4 regions of the Aneurinibacillus uraniidurans genome follow, and region 2 is predicted to be linked to each of the others. Evidence: riboswitches for the same ligand, from Rfam matches in the RefSeq annotation. Region 2 holds a riboswitch; each other region holds the start of a gene.

Region 1 (2,188 bases), 990 kb from region 2:
CAAGGTCACTCGCAATGCGCGGCATCGCAGTACTCACAATCGTCACTTCGATCGCAGCTAGAAACGTGGCGACCATCATGGCGATGGTGACATTTCGACGGTTCATATGCTTTTCTGCCATCTTTCCACACCCCTTCTATTACACTTTCCGTATGTATCCTTATCATGCCACTTTGGATCATTTTCGCAGTATATCATGATACAAAAAACCTGTCTGCCTCACAAGTAGGGCAAACAGGTTTTTATTTCTTTCTACTATAATCCAAGATCAGAGAATGTCGCCATCTCATACATCATACGCAGAGATGCTTCAAGCAGCGGATACAAAAGCACCGCACCCGATCCTTCACCCAGACGCATCCGTAAATGGAGGACAGGAGTAAGTGACATATGCGTCAGAGCTGCCTTATGTGCCGGTTCCTGAGAGAGATGAGACGCAAACAAGTATCCCTGCACGTTCTCACACATCTCAAATGCCATGATCGCAGCCGCACCCGCAATGACACCATCGACGATCACAGCTATCCCTTGTGCAGCCGCCCCAAGTGTCACCCCAACTAGTCCTGCGATTTCCAGTCCACCAACACGAGCAAGCACATCAACTGCATCCATTCGTTCACGCCAGCTGCTATCGATGTCGTTAATCTGGAGTGATCGTTCAATCACTCCTGCTTTCGCCTGACGCTTCTCCTCATCAATCCCTGTACCGCATCCTGTAATCTCCACCACCGCTTTACCTGTCACAGCGGCTACAAGTGCTGCACTCGGCGTTGTATTGCCGATTCCCATGTCACCGAGTGCCACTGCTTGATAACCTTGTGAGGCCAGCTCCTCTGCTAGACGAATACCAACTTCGATCGCAGCCATTGCCTCTTCCCGACTCATTGCCGGACCTTTGGCCATATTATCGGTACCGTTCTTCACTTTCTCATTCCGCACATCTGCCGGTGTCTCACATGCACTTCCGACGTCCACTACAATAACGTCAGCACCCATCTGGCGGGAGAACACATTGATCGCCGCTCCCTTGCGCGTAAAATTCCCCATCATCATGCCTGTCAATTCGGACCCAAATGCACTGACTCCTTCTTCCGTTACCCCATGATCACCACACATCACCGTAACTGCTTTTTTATCCAGTGTCGGCTGCGCCGTACGCTGAACGCCTGCCAAACGAATGACCATTTCCTCTAGCTCACCCAAACTTCCTGGCGGCTTCGTTAAAAAATCAACACGTGCGCGGGCCGCAGCCATCGCATTCTGATCAAGGACTTGAATTCCCTGTAGGGTGTTCGTAATTTTAGTTGTAGTCGCTGTACTCATCGTATGCTCTCCTCCATTTATGTATGTTCATGCGCGACAACGCAAAAAACGCCCAGGTCAAAGAAGACCTGGACGTGCCATATCCGGTTCGTATCCGTTCGTTCCACGTGAACGGCAATGCTTGCAATAGGCAGGTCTCCTGGCTGCCGGATCATAGCCATCTGTTCACAGCCTTCCCGGAATTGCTCCAGTGACTATGAACGGCTCCTCGGTTACAGTGGCGGGCCCGCGTGTTTTCTTCCCTATTCTCCCCGGATCGGGGCACCTATTGCGTTGTATACGTCATGTTATGGTAAGCATACCGCGATAGGATTATTTTTGCAAGACCTGACGAATCCGCATAATCGCCCAGTCCAGCTCCGGTTGAGAAATGATAAGGGGCGGCGCAAAACGAATGGTTGTGTCATGCGTTTCTTTGCACAAAAGCCCATGATCTTTAAGACGTTCACAGTACGGGCGTGCTTTTTCGGTCAGCTCCACACCGATGAACAAACCACGGCCACGCACTTCCTTAATAAGCGGACTCTTAATCGTAAGCAGCTGCTGCCTAAAGTAATCACCAAACGTACGGGAACGCTGTATGAGCTGCTCCTCTTCTAGTACATCAAGCGCAGCAATTGCTACCGCACAACCAAGCGGATTACCCCCGAACGTTGAGCCATGCGAACCTGGCTCGAATACACCAAGAATCTCCGCATCTGCCACTACCGCAGAGATCGGATATACCCCTCCACCCAATGCCTTACCTATGATATAGATGTCCGGCTGAATGCCATCCCAATCTGTCGCAAACTGCTTCCCTGTGCGACCTAATCCGGTCTGAATTTCGTCGGCGATAAGCAAGATATTACTCTGCTTACAAATT
Region 2 (2,188 bases):
GGGGAGTAATCTGGACGGTATATTTCGTGCTTGATGCATATGGACTCGGAACCGGAATGCTGTTTCCGTTTCTTGCAAAAGATGAGCGAGAGCAGCGCCAGCTTCAGGAGTCAATCGGACCGTTCTGGGGCGGAAATGAAGTCTGGCTGATTACAGCAGGTGGGGCGACGTTTGCGGCGTTTCCCCTGACGTATGCGTTGATGTTTAGCTATTTGTATACACCGCTGATGTTGATTTTGTTCAGCTTGTTTTTTCGTGCGGCGGGACTTGAGTTCATGCACAAAATGGATCATCCGCGCTGGAAATCGTTTTGGAAGTGGAGTTTTTTCACAGGCAGTTTTGCCATTGCGCTGTTGTTTGGGGTAGCGTTTGCCAATTTGTTTTATGGATTGAGAATTGATGAGACGGGCTATCACGGTACGCTATTGTCCTTGCTGCATCCGTATGGCATAGCTGGCGGACTCGTATTCGTGACACTGTTTCTGCTATCTGGAAGTTCGTGGATTGCGTTTAAAACAGTCGGGGAGATTCGGACGCGTGCGCTGAATGTAGCAAAGAAAGTATGGTTTTTTGCGATGGCGCTGCTTGCCATTTTTATGGTAGCAACAAACAATCTAACGCCGTTGTTCGACAAGTTCGTCCAGTATCCCGCGCTCTGGCTTCTGCCTTTGCTGTCTATGACATTCCTCTTGTTTGTCATGATTGCACTGAATCAAGATCGTCCGGGAATCGCCTTCGGTGGTGTGTGTGCTTCGATTGCGTTGCTGATGGCGGGAGGATTTGCGGGAATGTTTCCGAATATGCTTCCATCTGCTTTGGACCCTGCGTCGAGTGTTACGTTATTTGAAGCGGCGGCAAGTAAGTTGAACTTGACGATTATGCTCGGTGTCGCACTTGTCATGGTTCCGATCGTCCTGACGTATCAGCTCTGGTTGTACCGCATTTTTCGGGAGAAGATCTCACCTGAGAATGCAAAAGGATATGAATAAAGAATACAACTCTTGTTTATTTGGATATGTTGTTGTATCGTATAACTCATACAACTACATATAGTGCTTTGTGGTGTGCCTGTGAGAACGCTCCAGGTACTTAAAAGGGAAGTTCGGTGCAAGTCCGACACGGTCCCGCCACTGTAAAGGGGAGTATGCTTCTACGATGCCACTGTTTGAAAAAAATGGGAAGGCGAAGCATGCAATGAACCTGAGTCAGGAGACCTGCCGCAGAGTAAGACACAGGAAGTAGCCACGGGAGATGGTGAAGTGTCAGTGAAGAGTAGTTTTCAACATCATAAGGCTCTTTACTTTGACATGAACAAGCATCTTTCTTGGACGACGGGAAAGATGCTTTTTTGCGTGGTTCTATCCTGATGAACAGGAGGAGAAATAAATGATCGTATATAAGCCTGACAACCGTGCTCTGCAATTTGATAAAGAAAGGCTATTGCGCTCGATTGATCGTTTGACAACAGGGATAGCCGGTGTAAAGTCGGATGTACTAGGGAAATATGTATTGGCTAAGCTTGCGGAGGGCGAGCTTCATGCAGAGGCGATTACCCGCACGATTTATATGACAGCACTGGAGCTTGTATCGAAGGAAGAAGCGAACTGGACGTATGTAGCGGCCCGTGCTTATTTGAACGGGTTATATAAACAGGCCGCGCGCAATCGTGGCTATAAGGCGTATCCAGATCGTCCGTATGGTTCCTTCTCTCGTCTAGTAGCGCAGCTTGTGGAACAAGGGATTTATCAGGAGCAGCTGCTGACTACATACAGCTCAAGAGAGTTAGAGGAATTAGGAGACATGATCGACCATGAGCGAGATCATTTGTTTACCTATATTGGCGTTGTGACGTTGACGGAGCGATATTTGGCATGTGACTTTGCGGGACGAATCTATGAATTGCCGCAGGAACGCTTTTTAATGATTGCGATGCAGCTGATGATGCAGGAACAGCCGGAGAAGCGACTTGCGCTCGTAAAAGAAGCGTACTGGGCGCTTAGCAATCATTATATGACGGTCGCGACACCGACGATGGCAAATGCAGGCAAGGCAAGGGGCGGGCAATTGTCGAGCTGCTTCATTGATACAGTAGATGATTCTCTTCAGGGGATTTATGATTCCAATACGGATGCGGCGCGCTTGTCCAAGATGGGCGGCGGAATTGGTGTGTATATGGGGAAGGTAAGAG
Region 3 (2,188 bases), 1.5 Mb from region 2:
GTGTTGGGCTTGGGAAGAAAGTTGAGAGAGTCGGGTTGCAAGTTTGGTGGCAATGATGGAAGGGAGCAAGAGCTGGCCGCAAGCTGCATCTCGAATGGAAGAGATTAATCGATCTCCGTGAATATCTTTTAATAGAAATCCGCTGGCTCCATTCGCAAGACCTTCTATGATATAGGCATCTTCAGCAAATGTAGTAAGAATAAGAATAACAGTCTCAGGGAATTCTTTTTTGATCAGACGAGTGCTTTCGATTCCATCCATGACAGGCATTCGTACATCCATCAAAACAACGTCGGGGCGGTGCTGGGCTACCATTTCATATGCTTTTTTTCCATCATCGGGTGTTCCAATGACTTCGATATCATCTTCTAATTCCAATATGGTTTTAAGTCCTTCACGCATTAATGTTTGATCGTCAGCGATCAGAATGCGAATGGGTTTATTCATACAATCAATCCCCTCCTGAAGTAAGGATACCTCCTTTATATTGTAATAAATTATGGAAGAGATACGGTAGTAAATATTTTAGTATTCGATATGACTATGAGTAAAATAATCGTTAGTTTGCAGCAGCAAAAGTCACGAATTTTTCAGCATAGTCGAAATATAGAATTCGTGATATGATAGGGCTACTTAAAAATTGAATGATTTGCTTTGCGGTGCCCGATATGTTTATGTAAGGGCTTAATAGGGAAGTTCGGTATAAAGCCGACGCGGTCCCGCCACTGTGAAGAGGAGAGTGCTATCATAATGTCCACTATTTCGTGATTGAAATGGGAAGGGGGTAGAGCTCGTTTGTACTCGAAGCCAGGAAACCTGCCGTAAAGTTCTGCACGATCGAACCACGAGGATGGGGCGTGTTGACTAGCGACAGGCATACGAGCAAAGTAACTGTATGACTAATTGTCTACCAATACGTCTTTCTAACCAGAAAGACGTTTTTTTATTGTACAAAAAGGAAGGAGCACGGGAGATGAAACGAGGAAAACTGCTGCTGATTGGATTTGGTCCAGGAAGTGAAGCACATCTGACTATGCGAGCGCGGACTGCGATTGAAGAATGTGAAGTAATCCTGGGGTATACGACATACGTCGATTTGATTCGTGGATTGCTGCGGGACGAGCAAGTTGTTATGCAAGCCGGGATGACTGAGGAAGTAGGTCGGGCACAGGAAGCGGTGCGCCAGGCGGAACAGGGCAAAGTAGTAGGCGTAATCTCCAGTGGGGACGCCGGGGTATATGGAATGGCTGGACTCGTCTATGAAGTGCTTATGGAAAAAGGCTGGACGGAAGCTGATGGGGTTGAAGTAGAAGTTGTGCCGGGCATCTCGGCGATTAATTCATGTGCATCCTTGCTTGGGGCGCCGGTTATGCATGATGCATGTACGATCAGTCTAAGTGACCATCTAACACCATGGGAGTTAATTGCAAAGCGGATTGATGCTGCAGGTGCGGCAGATTTTGTTATCGCTTTATATAATCCGAAAAGCGGACGCCGGACGCGCCAGATTGAGGAAGCGCAGCGTATTTTGCTGCAATATCGTTCCCCGGATACTCCGGTTGGGCTCGTGAAGAGTGCGTATCGGGATCGTCAGTCAGTAGTTGTGACGACATTAGCTGACATGCTTAATCATGATATCGGGATGCTAACAACTGTCATTATCGGAAATAACTCAACATGCTTGTATGACGGTAAAATGATCACGCCGCGTGGCTATCAGCGCAAGTATACGCTTGGCTCGGAGAAACAAACGTTAGCACCGCATCAGCGCTTGCGAGAAGAAAATGAGCCGTGGGCACTGCACAGCATGGATGAGCAGTCAGGAACAGAAGCGATACAGTCTGCACCTGAACAAAAACGGGAGCAGGTGGAATCCCTTTCCGCTCGGGCGCTAGCAGATGAAGCACTTGGGTGCTTGTATGGTGTAAAAGAGTCCGTTGCTGTTGCATCTCCTTCTGGCTTTGTACAAGAGCAGATTTTTGAATTCGCAGTTTCACCTGGAGTGGCGAATAAGAAGCTGAGTGCGGCACAGATGATGCTGCTTGCCGGGATTGTCGGAGAACGGGGCTCGATGGATTACACGCCGGATCATCAGTTCCGCATTAGCCTGCCAACCGCAAATCCGGATGAAGTCGTTAGTCGTCTTCGTGAGGCAGGCTTGCTCGTACTGCCAGTTGGGAATGTCATT
Region 4 (2,188 bases), 420 kb from region 2:
GAACCGCTTTCATTTCCGACTCAAAATACAGTGACAGGCGACATTCGACGCGCGGCGGCGGCGCAAAATAATGAACAGTACATGTCGCTTTGGGCCGGACAGGCAACTCGGATGCTTACTGATCAGGAAGAGGCAAGTTCTATTCTGACGCAGATTGTGACAGCAGCGGGTAAGCTGCTCGAAAAATAAAAACAACGAGGCGGTTGTTTATAAAATCGTCAGTTCAAAAATAATAACAACTAGCATGTAAATAATCATCATGATATTGAGATATAGGAACAGATGATGACTTCTGACAACATGCCAGAAGCGGCGTTTTGGACCGCGGGCAGCTTCTGCGAAAGCTGCCTTTTTCTGTTGAGCGCTGCGTCTTGCATTCGCATCACCGGGCTGTCGCATCAGCAGTGCGAGGTCAAGCGCACGCCGATAGTAAAGCTCAGCACGTTCTAGGTCACCATCTTGTTCGGCCTGCCTGGCGAGTGCATAAAGAAACTCGGGACCGGTGTATTGCATAGGGTCAGATTGTTGTACCGGAGGGAGAGGATTGTGGTTACCGGACATGGCAGTTCACCTCCTATAAGGGGTACATGAAGCTTTGTACCTTATACGTTATATATATGCGAGCAGAGTTACTTACTACTGTGCAAAAATTGCTTATCTTTAAAAAAGAGAGAACGCAGGGGAAAAAGAGTGGACAAATCCATTAGATAAATGATACATTTTTCTTGGAAAGTAATACGGATATCAAAGTTCAGGTGCTGGGGTTTTACCCCGGCTTAAAAGGGAAGTCCGGTGTAAATCCGGCGCGGTCCCGCCACTGTAACTGCTGAGTTCTTTCGCATAATGTCACTGTTTCGTATCGGGATGGGAAGACGCGGAAGCGCGATGACGCAGGAGTCAGGAGACCTGCCTGTCTTTTTGTATCGCCATTTGGTTTCTTCGGGGGTGAGAAGCAGAGGCGTGAGCCGGTTTTGGTACAGCCGGACATAGGAACAGGAAACAGCCACCCTTGTGTTAGGGCGGTTTTTTTTATTTGACGCACATATCTACTAAGGTTATGGCATAAAACGTAATATTTACGATTTATAAAAGAGAGGGGATTGCGATGGCAACCTGGGATCTGACAGGGACACAGCATCATCTGTTGATTTGTAATGGGGGAAGCTGTATGCGGGCAGGAGGAGAGGATGTAACGCAGGCGATCCGAAATGAAATTGCTGCACACCATGCTGATGCGTTAATTCATACAACACGCACGCGCTGCAATGGGCGGTGTGAGGATGCGTGTGTCGTTATTTCATATCCAGCTGGTCGCTGGTATAAAGACATGACTCCAGAGGCAGGGCGAGCTCTCGTGCGTGACCATCTTGGAGACGTAAGTACGGACCTACATAACCAAACCGTATATACATATGTAGATAAATGTGGTTTTGTACCGGCAGAAGGTGCTGCGGTAGGACGCTGTAAATTATGAAGGGGTGGACAGAGATGAGAAAAAAACAATGGGGGTCAGGGCTGCTTGCTGTAGCTGGATTTCTACTGTACTTGTTGATTAATGAACCGCAGACCGCATATGGCATGCACATCATGGAAGGGTTTCTTCCGGTGAAATGGGCGGTATTCTGGTGGGTTGTGTTCGTGCCGTTTTTTGTACTTGGCTTGCGCTCGATCAGACGAATTACGAAGGAACGCCCGGAAGCAAAGTTAATGCTTGGATTAGCAGGGGCCTTCACATTCGTATTATCTGCCCTGAAAATTCCTTCGGTCACGGGCAGTAGTTCACATCCGACAGGAACAGGGTTTGGTGCAATCGTGTTCGGGCCGCTTGTGATGAGTGTGCTCGGTGCAATCGTACTGTTATTTCAGGCCCTTCTGCTGGCGCATGGTGGATTGACGACACTTGGGGCGAATGCGATGTCGATGGCGGTTATCGGCCCGTTTGTTGCATATGGCATCTATCGGGCGGTGATGAAAGCGAACGGAAGTCAAAAACTTGCGATTTTTCTGGCCGCAGCACTTGGAGATTTGGCAACATATGTTGTGACATCCTTGCAGTTGGCGCTGGCATTTCCAGCGGCAAGTGGCGGTGTTATGGCATCATTTCTGAAATTTGCGGGGATTTTTGCCATTACACAAATTCCTCTTGCGATTAGTGAAGGGTTGTTGACGGTGCTTGTCTGGAATTGGC

What was found. A riboswitch is a leader RNA that binds a small molecule or an ion and turns the genes downstream of it on or off. The one in region 2 is predicted to bind cobalamin.
Region 1: linked by a shared signal. The riboswitch ahead of cobT (nicotinate-nucleotide--dimethylbenzimidazole phosphoribosyltransferase) and the one ahead of PO771_RS07415 (ribonucleoside-diphosphate reductase subunit alpha) in region 2 are both predicted to bind cobalamin.
Region 3: linked by a shared signal. The riboswitch ahead of cobJ (precorrin-3B C(17)-methyltransferase) and the one ahead of PO771_RS07415 (ribonucleoside-diphosphate reductase subunit alpha) in region 2 are both predicted to bind cobalamin.
Region 4: linked by a shared signal. The riboswitch ahead of PO771_RS05290 ((2Fe-2S) ferredoxin domain-containing protein) and the one ahead of PO771_RS07415 (ribonucleoside-diphosphate reductase subunit alpha) in region 2 are both predicted to bind cobalamin.

What each region holds. Positions count from the first base shown of each region.
Region 1 is NZ_CP116902.1:482,114-484,301, reverse strand. Features, by position in the region: gene PO771_RS02395 (MDR family MFS transporter) at 1-121, opposite strand, end outside; gene cobT (nicotinate-nucleotide--dimethylbenzimidazole phosphoribosyltransferase) at 256-1,323, opposite strand; cobalamin riboswitch at 1,436-1,607, opposite strand; gene PO771_RS02385 (ornithine--oxo-acid transaminase) at 1,636-2,188, opposite strand, start outside.
Region 2 is NZ_CP116902.1:1,473,060-1,475,247, forward strand. Features, by position in the region: gene cydB (cytochrome d ubiquinol oxidase subunit II) at 1-989, shown strand, start outside; cobalamin riboswitch at 1,044-1,236, shown strand; gene PO771_RS07415 (ribonucleoside-diphosphate reductase subunit alpha) at 1,387-2,188, shown strand, end outside.
Region 3 is NZ_CP116902.1:3,837,022-3,839,209, reverse strand. Features, by position in the region: gene PO771_RS19335 (response regulator transcription factor) at 1-447, opposite strand, end outside; cobalamin riboswitch at 641-838, shown strand; gene cobJ (precorrin-3B C(17)-methyltransferase) at 974-2,188, shown strand, end outside.
Region 4 is NZ_CP116902.1:1,057,879-1,060,066, forward strand. Features, by position in the region: gene PO771_RS05280 (NAD(P)H-dependent flavin oxidoreductase) at 1-189, shown strand, start outside; gene PO771_RS05285 (hypothetical protein) at 208-561, opposite strand; cobalamin riboswitch at 737-928, shown strand; gene PO771_RS05290 ((2Fe-2S) ferredoxin domain-containing protein) at 1,106-1,474, shown strand; gene PO771_RS05295 (energy-coupling factor ABC transporter permease) at 1,489-2,188, shown strand, end outside.